DNA from 3 places in the Planococcus kocurii genome. Region 1 is predicted to be linked to each of the others. Evidence: riboswitches for the same ligand, from Rfam matches in the RefSeq annotation. Region 1 holds a riboswitch; each other region holds the start of a gene.
What was found. A riboswitch is a leader RNA that binds a small molecule or an ion and turns the genes downstream of it on or off. The one in region 1 is predicted to bind S-adenosylmethionine.
Positions count from the first base shown of each region.

Region 2: it holds a riboswitch for S-adenosylmethionine, as region 1 does, so the genes downstream of both, AUO94_RS13230 (methionine biosynthesis PLP-dependent protein) here and metK (methionine adenosyltransferase) in region 1, are expected to answer to the same signal.
Region 3: it holds a riboswitch for S-adenosylmethionine, as region 1 does, so the genes downstream of both, AUO94_RS11500 (methionine ABC transporter ATP-binding protein) here and metK (methionine adenosyltransferase) in region 1, are expected to answer to the same signal.

Region 1 is NZ_CP013661.2:536,772-540,052, forward strand. It holds gene AUO94_RS02710 (gamma carbonic anhydrase) at 75-590, shown strand; gene metK (methionine adenosyltransferase) at 647-1,843, opposite strand; SAM riboswitch class I at 2,045-2,157, opposite strand; gene pckA (phosphoenolpyruvate carboxykinase (ATP)) at 2,542-3,281, shown strand, end outside.
Region 2 is NZ_CP013661.2:2,722,987-2,726,267, reverse strand. It holds gene AUO94_RS13235 (LLM class flavin-dependent oxidoreductase) at 1-580, opposite strand, end outside; SAM riboswitch class I at 1,828-1,933, shown strand; gene AUO94_RS13230 (methionine biosynthesis PLP-dependent protein) at 2,008-3,141, shown strand; gene metC (cystathionine beta-lyase) at 3,125-3,281, shown strand, end outside.
Region 3 is NZ_CP013661.2:2,330,944-2,334,224, forward strand. It holds gene AUO94_RS11490 (MetQ/NlpA family ABC transporter substrate-binding protein) at 1-319, opposite strand, end outside; gene AUO94_RS11495 (methionine ABC transporter permease) at 352-1,002, opposite strand; gene AUO94_RS11500 (methionine ABC transporter ATP-binding protein) at 992-2,023, opposite strand; SAM riboswitch class I at 2,157-2,271, opposite strand; gene AUO94_RS11505 (glycerol-3-phosphate acyltransferase) at 2,383-3,024, opposite strand; SAM riboswitch class I at 3,158-3,273, shown strand.

The sequences.
Region 1 (3,281 bases):
TGTCTGTTAATTTGACGTTTTGATTTGATTTGTTACGATTAAGAATATCTTATCTTGTTTAAAGGAGCTTTGCTATGATTTATCCATTTAAAGACAAATTCCCTAAAATCGATCCATCTGTTTTCATTGCAGACTACGTCACAATTTCTGGTGATGTGACAATTGGCACAGACTCTTCTGTGTGGTTTAATACGGTGATTCGCGGGGATGTCTCTCCGACGATTATTGGCGATAAAGTCAACATTCAAGACCTCTGCATGCTTCATCAAAGCCCGGGTAAAACCTTGCTTCTTGAAGATGACGTGACCATTGGCCATCAAGTTACACTTCACAGTTGCAATGTTCGTAAAGGTGCTCTCGTCGGCATGGGTTCGATTATTCTTGACGGCGCTGAAATCGGAGAAGGCGCATTTATTGGTGCGGGTAGTCTCGTACCGCCTGGAAAAGTTATCCCTCCTGGCATGCTAGCACTCGGACGCCCCGCGAAAGTCGTCCGCGAACTTCGTGAAGACGATAAAGAAGATATGGAACGTATTGTTCGAGAGTATGCAGAAAAAGCAGCTTATTATAAATCACTCCAAAAAAAGTAACAATAAAAAAGGACGACCGGGCATCACTGCCTAGTCGTCCTTTTCGTTTTGTTAACTTATACGCCAGCTTGTTCTTTTAAGATCGCTGCTTTGTCTGTACGTTCCCACGGCAAATCAACATCCGTACGGCCAAAATGTCCGTAAGCTGCCGTTTGCTTGTAGATCGGGCGACGTAGATCCAACATTTTAATGATTCCAGCAGGACGCAAGTCAAAGTTTGCGCGTACCAAATCATCTAATGTGTCTTCATCAACGATGCCAGTTCCAAACGTATCAAATGCGATCGATACAGGATGTGCTACACCAATTGCATAAGCTAGTTGCACTTCGCACTTATCTGCAAGGCCAGCTGCGACAATGTTTTTTGCAACATAACGTGCCGCGTAAGCCGCTGAACGGTCAACTTTTGTCGCGTCTTTCCCTGAGAATGCGCCGCCACCGTGACGAGCATAACCACCGTACGTATCTACGATGATTTTACGTCCAGTTAAACCTGCATCTCCTTGAGGTCCACCGATAACAAAACGGCCAGTTGGATTGATAAAATATTTTGTTTCTTCATCGATCCACTTTGTTGGAACAACTTCGTTAATGACGTATTCCTTAATATTACGTTGAATTTGTTCTAACGTTACTTCTGGATGATGTTGAGTTGAGATAACAATGGTATCCACACGAAGTGGTTTGTTGTTTTCGTCATATTCAACGGTCACTTGCGTTTTGCCATCTGGACGCAAGTATGGAAGAATTTCTTCTTTGCGTACTTCAGCCAAACGACGTGCCAATTTATGTGCCAATGAAATCGGCAATGGCATTAACTCTTCTGTTTCGTTGTTTGCGTATCCAAACATTAATCCTTGGTCACCTGCACCGATATCGTCTAACTCTTTATCTGTCATTTGGCCTTCGCGTGATTCAAGCGCTACGTTTACTCCAGCAGCGATGTCCGGTGATTGCTCATCGATTGCGGTAAGAACTGCACTTGTTTCTGAGTCGAAACCATATTTAGCTCGCGTATAGCCAATTTCTCTTACTGTTTGTCGAACGACTTTCGGAATATCCACATACGTAGAAGTGGTAATTTCTCCGGCTACTAGAACGAGTCCTGTCGTAACGGTCGTTTCACACGCAACGCGTGCATTTGGATCCTCGGTTAAAATGGCATCCAAAATAGCATCTGAGATTTGATCACAAATTTTATCTGGATGTCCTTCTGTTACTGATTCTGATGTAAATAATCGACGGTTTTTCAAAAAATGTTCCTCCTTATATCCTGCGAGATTGCTCTCGAAATTGATACGGTACTCGTTTCCCATGTCAAGTCCGTTCCAGACAATCTGGATTGAACTTCAAGCCGTTTGTGGCCTTTCACACGAGGATTAAGGGCATTTCACAAAAAAATCCCTTCACTCATTCGTCATGAGGAAAGGAAGAATCATCATTAGCACCTTTCACTCTTATCATCCAAGGTCTGTGCACCTTGTGTCAGGTTGGGCACCATCACTGCAAAAGCAGCAGGTTGCCGGGTTTCATAGGGCCTGCCCCCTCCACCAGCTCGGAATAAGAGTATCCGTTCAATTTTTCATCATACGGAATTAGCAAAGCGATGTCAACAATTTTCGAAAATAAAATTACATTCTTCAAATAAAAACAATGATTTTTTGATTATGCTATTCTACCAAACTTTAGATTCCCGCAAGTAAAAAACCAAACTATTCAGTAATATCTCTGTTCACACAAAGCCATTGTACACTGTAGAAAACCGCTTTAAAAGGCATCAGTACTATTTGGAAATTATAGAAATAATTCTACGTATTGTCGGAGCTATCCTCTAATATTTTTTAATTTCCCCAGTGGATTAGTGTAGACTAATAAAGCTAATGTGTTATACTAATGAACGAATATACATCCTCCCCATTATGGGAATAACAGAAAAGGAAGGTACATATATATGACTTCAGTGAACTTTGCAAACGATTTAAAAGATCTTTTGACTGGCCAAAATGTGCATGTTCAATTATCAGTGCCACAATTAGTGGAAGCGGCAACATCCCGCAAAGAAGCAGTATTAACTCGGGAAGGTGCTGTAACAGCGGAAACAGGAAAATATACTGGCCGCTCACCGAAAGACAAATACATGGTGGAAGAAGAAAGTTCTAAAAACAAAGTCGACTGGGGCAATGTGAACCGTCCGATTTCAAGCGAAGTATTTGAAAAGCTTTACGCTAAAGTGATTAAGCACCTTAAAGACAAAGATGCGCTTTATGTATTCAAAGGATTTGCCGGAGCCGACCATGAATCACGTGTGCCCATCCAAACAATCAATGAATACGCATGGCATAATCTATTTGCTCACCAATTGTTCATCCGGCCTACAGCTGAAGAATTGCAAACACACGAAGCTGAATTCACAGTTGTGTACGCTCCGACTTTTCAAGCAGACCCTGCAGTTGATGGTACAGCTTCTGAAACATTTATCATTGTATCGATGGAGCAAGGCATTATTTTGATCGGCGGCACTGAGTACGCTGGCGAAATGAAAAAATCAATTTTCTCTATCATGAACTACTTACTTCCTGAAAAAGGAATTTTACCTATGCATTGTTCAGCAAACGTTGGTCCAGAAGGCGACGTAACTTTATTTTTCGGTTTATCCGGAACAGGTAAAACAACTTTATCAGCTGACGGTGA
Region 2 (3,281 bases), 1.3 Mb from region 1:
GACTAGCAAATGAAAATGGCAAACCTTTTAACGCAGCCAGCTGTGCACTAAATCCACTCGATCCGAGTAGCCAAAGCGGAATCTTTATATTAGTACCAGGGTACGCCCGAACACGTCCGACAGGGTTAGCTGAAAAGTAATTTTCTAACTCCGCAACTTGCTGGGGAAAATCATCTCCGCTGCTATTCAAATTCCGACGTAACGCATGCGCAGTAGCTTGATCACTACCAGGTGCACGCCCTAGACCTAAATCAATGCGTCCAGGATAAATAGTTTCCAATGTACCAAATTGCTCTGCTATAACAAGCGGTGCATGATTCGGTAGCATAACTCCACCTGAACCTACACGAATCGACTCTGTTGCGCCTGCAATATGTCCAATAAGGACAGATGTCGCAGAACTGCCGATACCCGGCATATTATGATGTTCAGCTAGCCAATAGCGATTAAACCCCAATCGCTCCACATGCTGTGCCAACTCCACACTATTTTTAAAGGTCTGCGCTGTTTCTGCACCTTCGTTTATCGGTGCTAAATCAAGCACCGCCAATGGGATATTTTCAAATTTCTTAATATGCATAATTCCGTTCACTCCTATTCTCTTCCATTGTAGCGATGTTTATCTGAACCGTCCCTTTTTTTGCTCAAGCACCGAAAAGCGCAAGCTGCCATGTAGATTCGACGGGCATAAGACGCTCTGGTGAAGTGGCATGTTTTCAGCCACACAGCCGGAGTGGCTTATGACCCGAGAATCTGGCAGCTGGAGCTGGACAACATGAAAAGTGAAAGTGCCTCGTCAGCTCTGACAGGCATAAGACAGACCAGCAGTGTGGCGTTCTTTGCTACGCAGCTGGGTTGACTTATGTCCCGAAGAGCTAGGCACTTGCAACTGGACACCGAAAAGCGCAAGCTGCCATGTAGATTCGACGGGCATAAGACGCTCTGGCGAAGTGGCATGTTTTCAGCCACACAGCCGGAGTGGCTTATGACCCGAGAATCTGGCAGCTGGAGCTGGACAACATGAAAAGTGAAAGTGCCTCGTCAGCTCTGACAGGCATAAGACAGACCAGCAGTGTGGCGTTCTTTGCCACGCAGCTGGGTTGACTTATGTCCCGAAGAGCTAGGCACTTGCAACTGGACACCGAAAAGCGCAAGCTGCCATGTAGATTCGACGGGCATAAGACGCTCTGGTGAAGTGGCATGTTTTCAGCCACACAGCCGGAGTGGCTTATGACCCGAGAATCTGGCAGCTGGAGCTGGACAACATGAAAAGTGAAAGTGCCTCGTCAGCTCTGACAGGCATAAGACAGACCAGCAGTGTGGCGTTCTTTGCCACGCAGCTGGGTTGACTTATGTCCCGAAGAGCTAGGCACTTGCAACTGGACACCGAAAAGCGCAAGCTGCCATGTAGATTCGACGGGCATAAGACGCTCTGGTGAAGTGGCATGTTTTCAGCCACACAGCCGGAGTGGCTTATGACCCGAGAATCTGGCAGCTGGAGCTGGACAACATGAAAAGTGAAAGTGCCTCGTCAGCTCTGACAGGCATAAGACAGACCAGCAGTGTGGCGTTCTTTGCCACGCAGCTGGGTTGACTTATGTCCCGAAGAGCTAGGCACTTGCAACTGGACACCGAAAAGCGCAAGCTGCCATGTAGATTCGACGGGCATAAAGAAATTTTTCTTTTCCTATCCTCCCTTTACTAATCAAGCTAGTTGCCTACCCACTTCTTATATTTGCATTATTTAAAATTCAACACTTGCTTTCTTTCATTAATTGATTTATGATTAGGAACATCTAAACAGAAACACTAAACTTAATAAGATATTTCTTATCTAGAGAGACGGAGGGATTTGGCCCTGTGAAGTCTCAGCAACCAGTCTGACGAAGACTACGGTGCTAATTCCAATAGGCTTCTGCCTAACAGATGAGAAGAATGCATTTCCGGACAGGGGCTTTCTTCTTTATGAAGAAAAGCCCCTGTTTTCTTATTGAGAGGATGAGTAACATGACAAAACACAGCTTGGAAACTTTATTAGTTCAATTAGGCAATCACAGCGATCCCACAACAGGAGCCGTTAATCCGCCCATTTACTTGTCGACAGCCTACGAACATCAAGGACTTGGCCAATCAACTGGCTATGATTATACGCGCACGAAAAACCCGACTCGCTCTGTTCTGGAAGAAGGATTTGCAGAACTTGAAGGCGCAGATGCTGCATTTGCTTGCAGTTCTGGAATGGCAGCTATTCAACTCGTTTTGTCTCTTTTTCGTCCAGGTGATGAATTGTTAGTACCGGAAGATATTTATGGTGGAACATACCGCCTATTAGATCACTTTGCATCAGCTTATAATATTCACCCCAACTACACCGAGTTCAAAGATGTCCAAGACACAGAACAAAAAATAACCATTCATACACGTGCACTTTTTATTGAAACGCCCACCAATCCACTGATGCAAGAAATTGATCTCGTTGCTTATGCCGCATTGGCTAAAAAGCATAAGCTTCTATTAATCGTCGATAATACATTTTTAACGCCCTTCTTCCAACAGCCCCTATTACTGGGTGCAGACATTGTTATCCATAGTGCAACGAAATATATTGGTGGTCATAATGATGTTTTAGCTGGACTTGTTGCCGCTAAAGGCGATCGCATTTGCGAAAAACTGGCAACATTCCATAATTCGGTTGGTGCCGTTTTGTCCCCTTTTGACTCTTGGTTACTGGTTCGCGGATTAAAGACATTGCCTTTACGGATGCGACAGCATGACGCAAACGCGAAAACCATTGCTGAGTTTTTGTCTCAGCAGTCGTCTGTGTCTGATGTGTTGTATCCTGGAAAAGGCGGCATGTTGTCCTTCCGTTTGCAAAAAGAAGAATGGATAGCTCCTTTTCTTGAACACATTAAACTCATCACCTTTGCGGAAAGTCTTGGCGGTGTTGAAAGTTTTATTACTTACCCCGCCACCCAAACTCATGCAGACATGCCTTTTGAAGAACGGACGAAACGTGGCGTTTGCAATCGGTTATTGCGATTTTCAGTCGGGGTGGAACTTGCTGAAGATTTAATTGCTGATTTAGCACAAGCGTTTTCAGAACTAAATAAGGAGGTAGTTGAATATGACCGATCGCATTGAAACGAAGTTTATTCACTCTACTGGAGTCGACCCACAAACTGGAGCTGTCAATGTACCTATCTATTTATCTTCCACTTTTCACCAACAAAGCCTGGATTCGTTTGGACCGTTTGATTATAGCCGTTCTGGAAACCCCACTC
Region 3 (3,281 bases), 1.7 Mb from region 1:
CGGTCGAACCAATCGGTACGATATCAATATTATGCTCAGCAACAAATTCATCAAAATAAGAAATCGTCTGGAACGCATTCAAATCCAGTTCCCCTTCAGCTAGCGCTAGGTTCGGAGCTACATAATCAGAAAAAGTTTGGATTTCCAACTCAATTCCTTCCTTCTCCGCTTTGTCCGCAATATAATCCCAAATCGTCGTATCCGAACCGCTAATACCAAGTGTTACGGTCGTTTTGCCTTGTGCATTGCTATCGTCTCCGCAAGCAGCCAAAATGAATACCAGTAGTAAAAGTAATGTTGCTGTTAAAATTTTTTTCATGAGTAATTCCTCCATTTTTAAGGTGTATTTTACTAATTACGTCTGACTTGCCTCGATAATACATTTCCAAAAGATTGAACGCCTTGTACCAGTATGACCAAAATAGCTACTGTGATGAACATTACGACCGTGTCGAATCGTTGATATCCGTATGTAATGGCTAAGTCCCCAAGACCACCGCCGCCAATAGCGCCAGCCATTGCAGAAGCACCAATAAGTCCAACTACAGCGATTGTCAAAGCAAGAACAAGTGAACTTAACGCTTCGGGAATCAAGAAGCGAAAAATAATTTGCAACGGAGAGGCACCCATTGCTTGTGCGGCCTCGATCACACCTTTATCGACTTCAAGCAAAGAGTTTTCAATTAACCGAGCAATGTATGGCCCCGCATAGAAAACTAGTGGAACGATGGCTGCAGCTGTACCAATCGATGTACCGACAATGAGCCGAGTTAATGGAATAATGGCAACCATTAAAATAATAAAAGGAATAGAGCGAAAAATATTGATGACGACATTCAATACTTTAGACACGATTTCATTTTCCAACAAATGTCCATGACGTGTAACGACTAACAAGATACCGAGAGGAAAGCCAATCAATAACGAAAATCCAAACGCAACACCTGTCATATAGACGGTTTCCCATAAAGCTTCCAAAATTTGTTCGTAATCAACGGACATAATCAATGACCTCCTCTATTTGAATAGTGCTGTCCCTAATAGAAGATAAGGCACGTTCCACTTCGCTTGACTCTCCAGAGAATTCGACAATTAAGTTGCCGTATGGAACACCTTGCAATTCGGTAATATTGCCGAATAGTACATTCAAATCAACGTTAAAGTCACGTGACACTCGGGACATGAAGGGTTGACCGACTGATGTGCCAGTAAACTGCAACCGGTATATGGCCTGATTATTTTGTTTATCTTGAATTTGTGCTAGCAGCGATTCAGGCAACTCGTCGTTCATAACAGAGCGAACAAATCGTTTGGTGGTAGCTTGCTGTGGATTAGAGAAAACGTTAAAGACGCTTCCTTGCTCAATAACTTTCCCTGCTTCAAGCACGGCCACTTTGTCACAGATTTCTCGAATGACGCCCATTTCGTGTGTGATGAGCAGGATGGTAATATTGTATTCTTTATTGATTTTGCGAAGTAGGTCCAAAATCGATTTCGTCGTTTGTGGATCAAGTGCTGATGTTGCTTCGTCGCATAACAGAACGGAAGGATTCGTTGCAAGAGCACGAGCAATGCCGATGCGTTGCTTTTGTCCACCTGACAGCTGGTCTGGATATTTTTGCGCCTGATCTGCAAGTCCGACGAAATCGAGCAACTCTTTTACTTGTTTTTCGATATCATTTTTCGGTGTGTTAGCTAACAGGAGCGGCATAGCGACGTTATGATAAACCGTTTTTGAATGGAGTAAATTAAAATGTTGGAAAATCATACCGATATCTTTTCTGATAGTACGAATTTCTTTGCTAGATAGCGTCGAAATATCCTTTCCGTGAATTAATACACGTCCTTTAGAAGGACGTTCGAGCAAGTTTACAGTGCGGATTAGCGAGCTTTTACCGGCTCCACTAAAGCCAATAACTCCGTAGATTTCGCCAGTTTGGACAGTTAAATCGATGCCGTTCAATGCATAGATTTCCTGTTTACCTGATTGGTAGGTTTTGGCGACGCCTTCGAATTGAATCATAGTAAGTAGACCTCCTCATGCTGTATTGTTATTCAAATCGTTAATGCTCACAATCCGTCGAGAAACTAGACAAAAAGAGCCCCCTTTTTTCTTAACCATAAGAAAAAAGAGGGCTCCTGTTGAAACCATCTAATTCTCATCTTCCAAATGCATGGATGCATTTGCAGGAGTTGGCACAGTTTTTGCGGTTAAACAAATCTGCTGCCGAAACGTCATAGGGCCTGTCCCTCGGTTTCTCTGGATAAGAAAGTGATGTATGCTATTCGATTCGTGATTCCTACTTTATGGCGGAATAACAAAAAAGTCAAGATGAATATTGAAATTTATTTTTTAATCTTCAAAATTCATTGTATTCCTTTCTAAATGGACGGAGTAGGTTTCTTTCGAAAAACTGATGATACTGTAGGTTCACTGCCATTCTTTATTCGGATAATATTTTCTCGATGTTTCCATAAAGCCATCGTGAACAGGACTAGCGCTATTAGTAACGGCCATAGACCGACTGCAGGGATAAAGGCAATTACAAAATACACGGCGTACAAAACGAATACGCCAATGACAAGATAATTTGTTACCAGTGAAACAACGATCAATAACAATAATCCGAGCAACCCGAGCTTCCAGTCAAGCGCTATCATTACACCTATTACAGATGCTGTACCTTTTCCGCCGTCAAAGTTCATATAGAACGGAAAATTATGACCAACTATTACGGCAGCTCCTGCAACGAACAATAGGGTCCAGATTGTTGCAGTTGAAAAGCTACCTAAGTCCACTAACAAACGTAACCCCGCAACAACAGCAAAGCCTTTGGAAACGTCAATAAAGGCAACGAGCAAACCATATTTCCAACCCAGCACGATGGCTGCATTAGAAGCACCGGAATTTTTTACGCCCGAATTTTTGATGTTCACGCCTGATACGGCTTGTGCAACAAGTGAACCATGACAACAACCGATAAAATAACCTGTAATCAGTAAGAGCAAAATCCAAATGACCATCATTAATTCCTCCTCTACACTAAAAGATAACGTTTGAAAGAAGACAAGGTTTCAAAATTTTTTGACTAATAAGCTTGACAAACGCCAATAAAGTTTTTATACTTCACAACAAGATCAAAAATCAAATCAAATACTCTTATCAAGAGTGGCGGAGGGATAGGCCCTGTGATGCCCGGCAACCGACAGACATTTTGTTTGTAAAGGTGCTAATTCCTACAGAATCGATTTACAGGTTCTGAGAGATAAGAGGAGGAAAC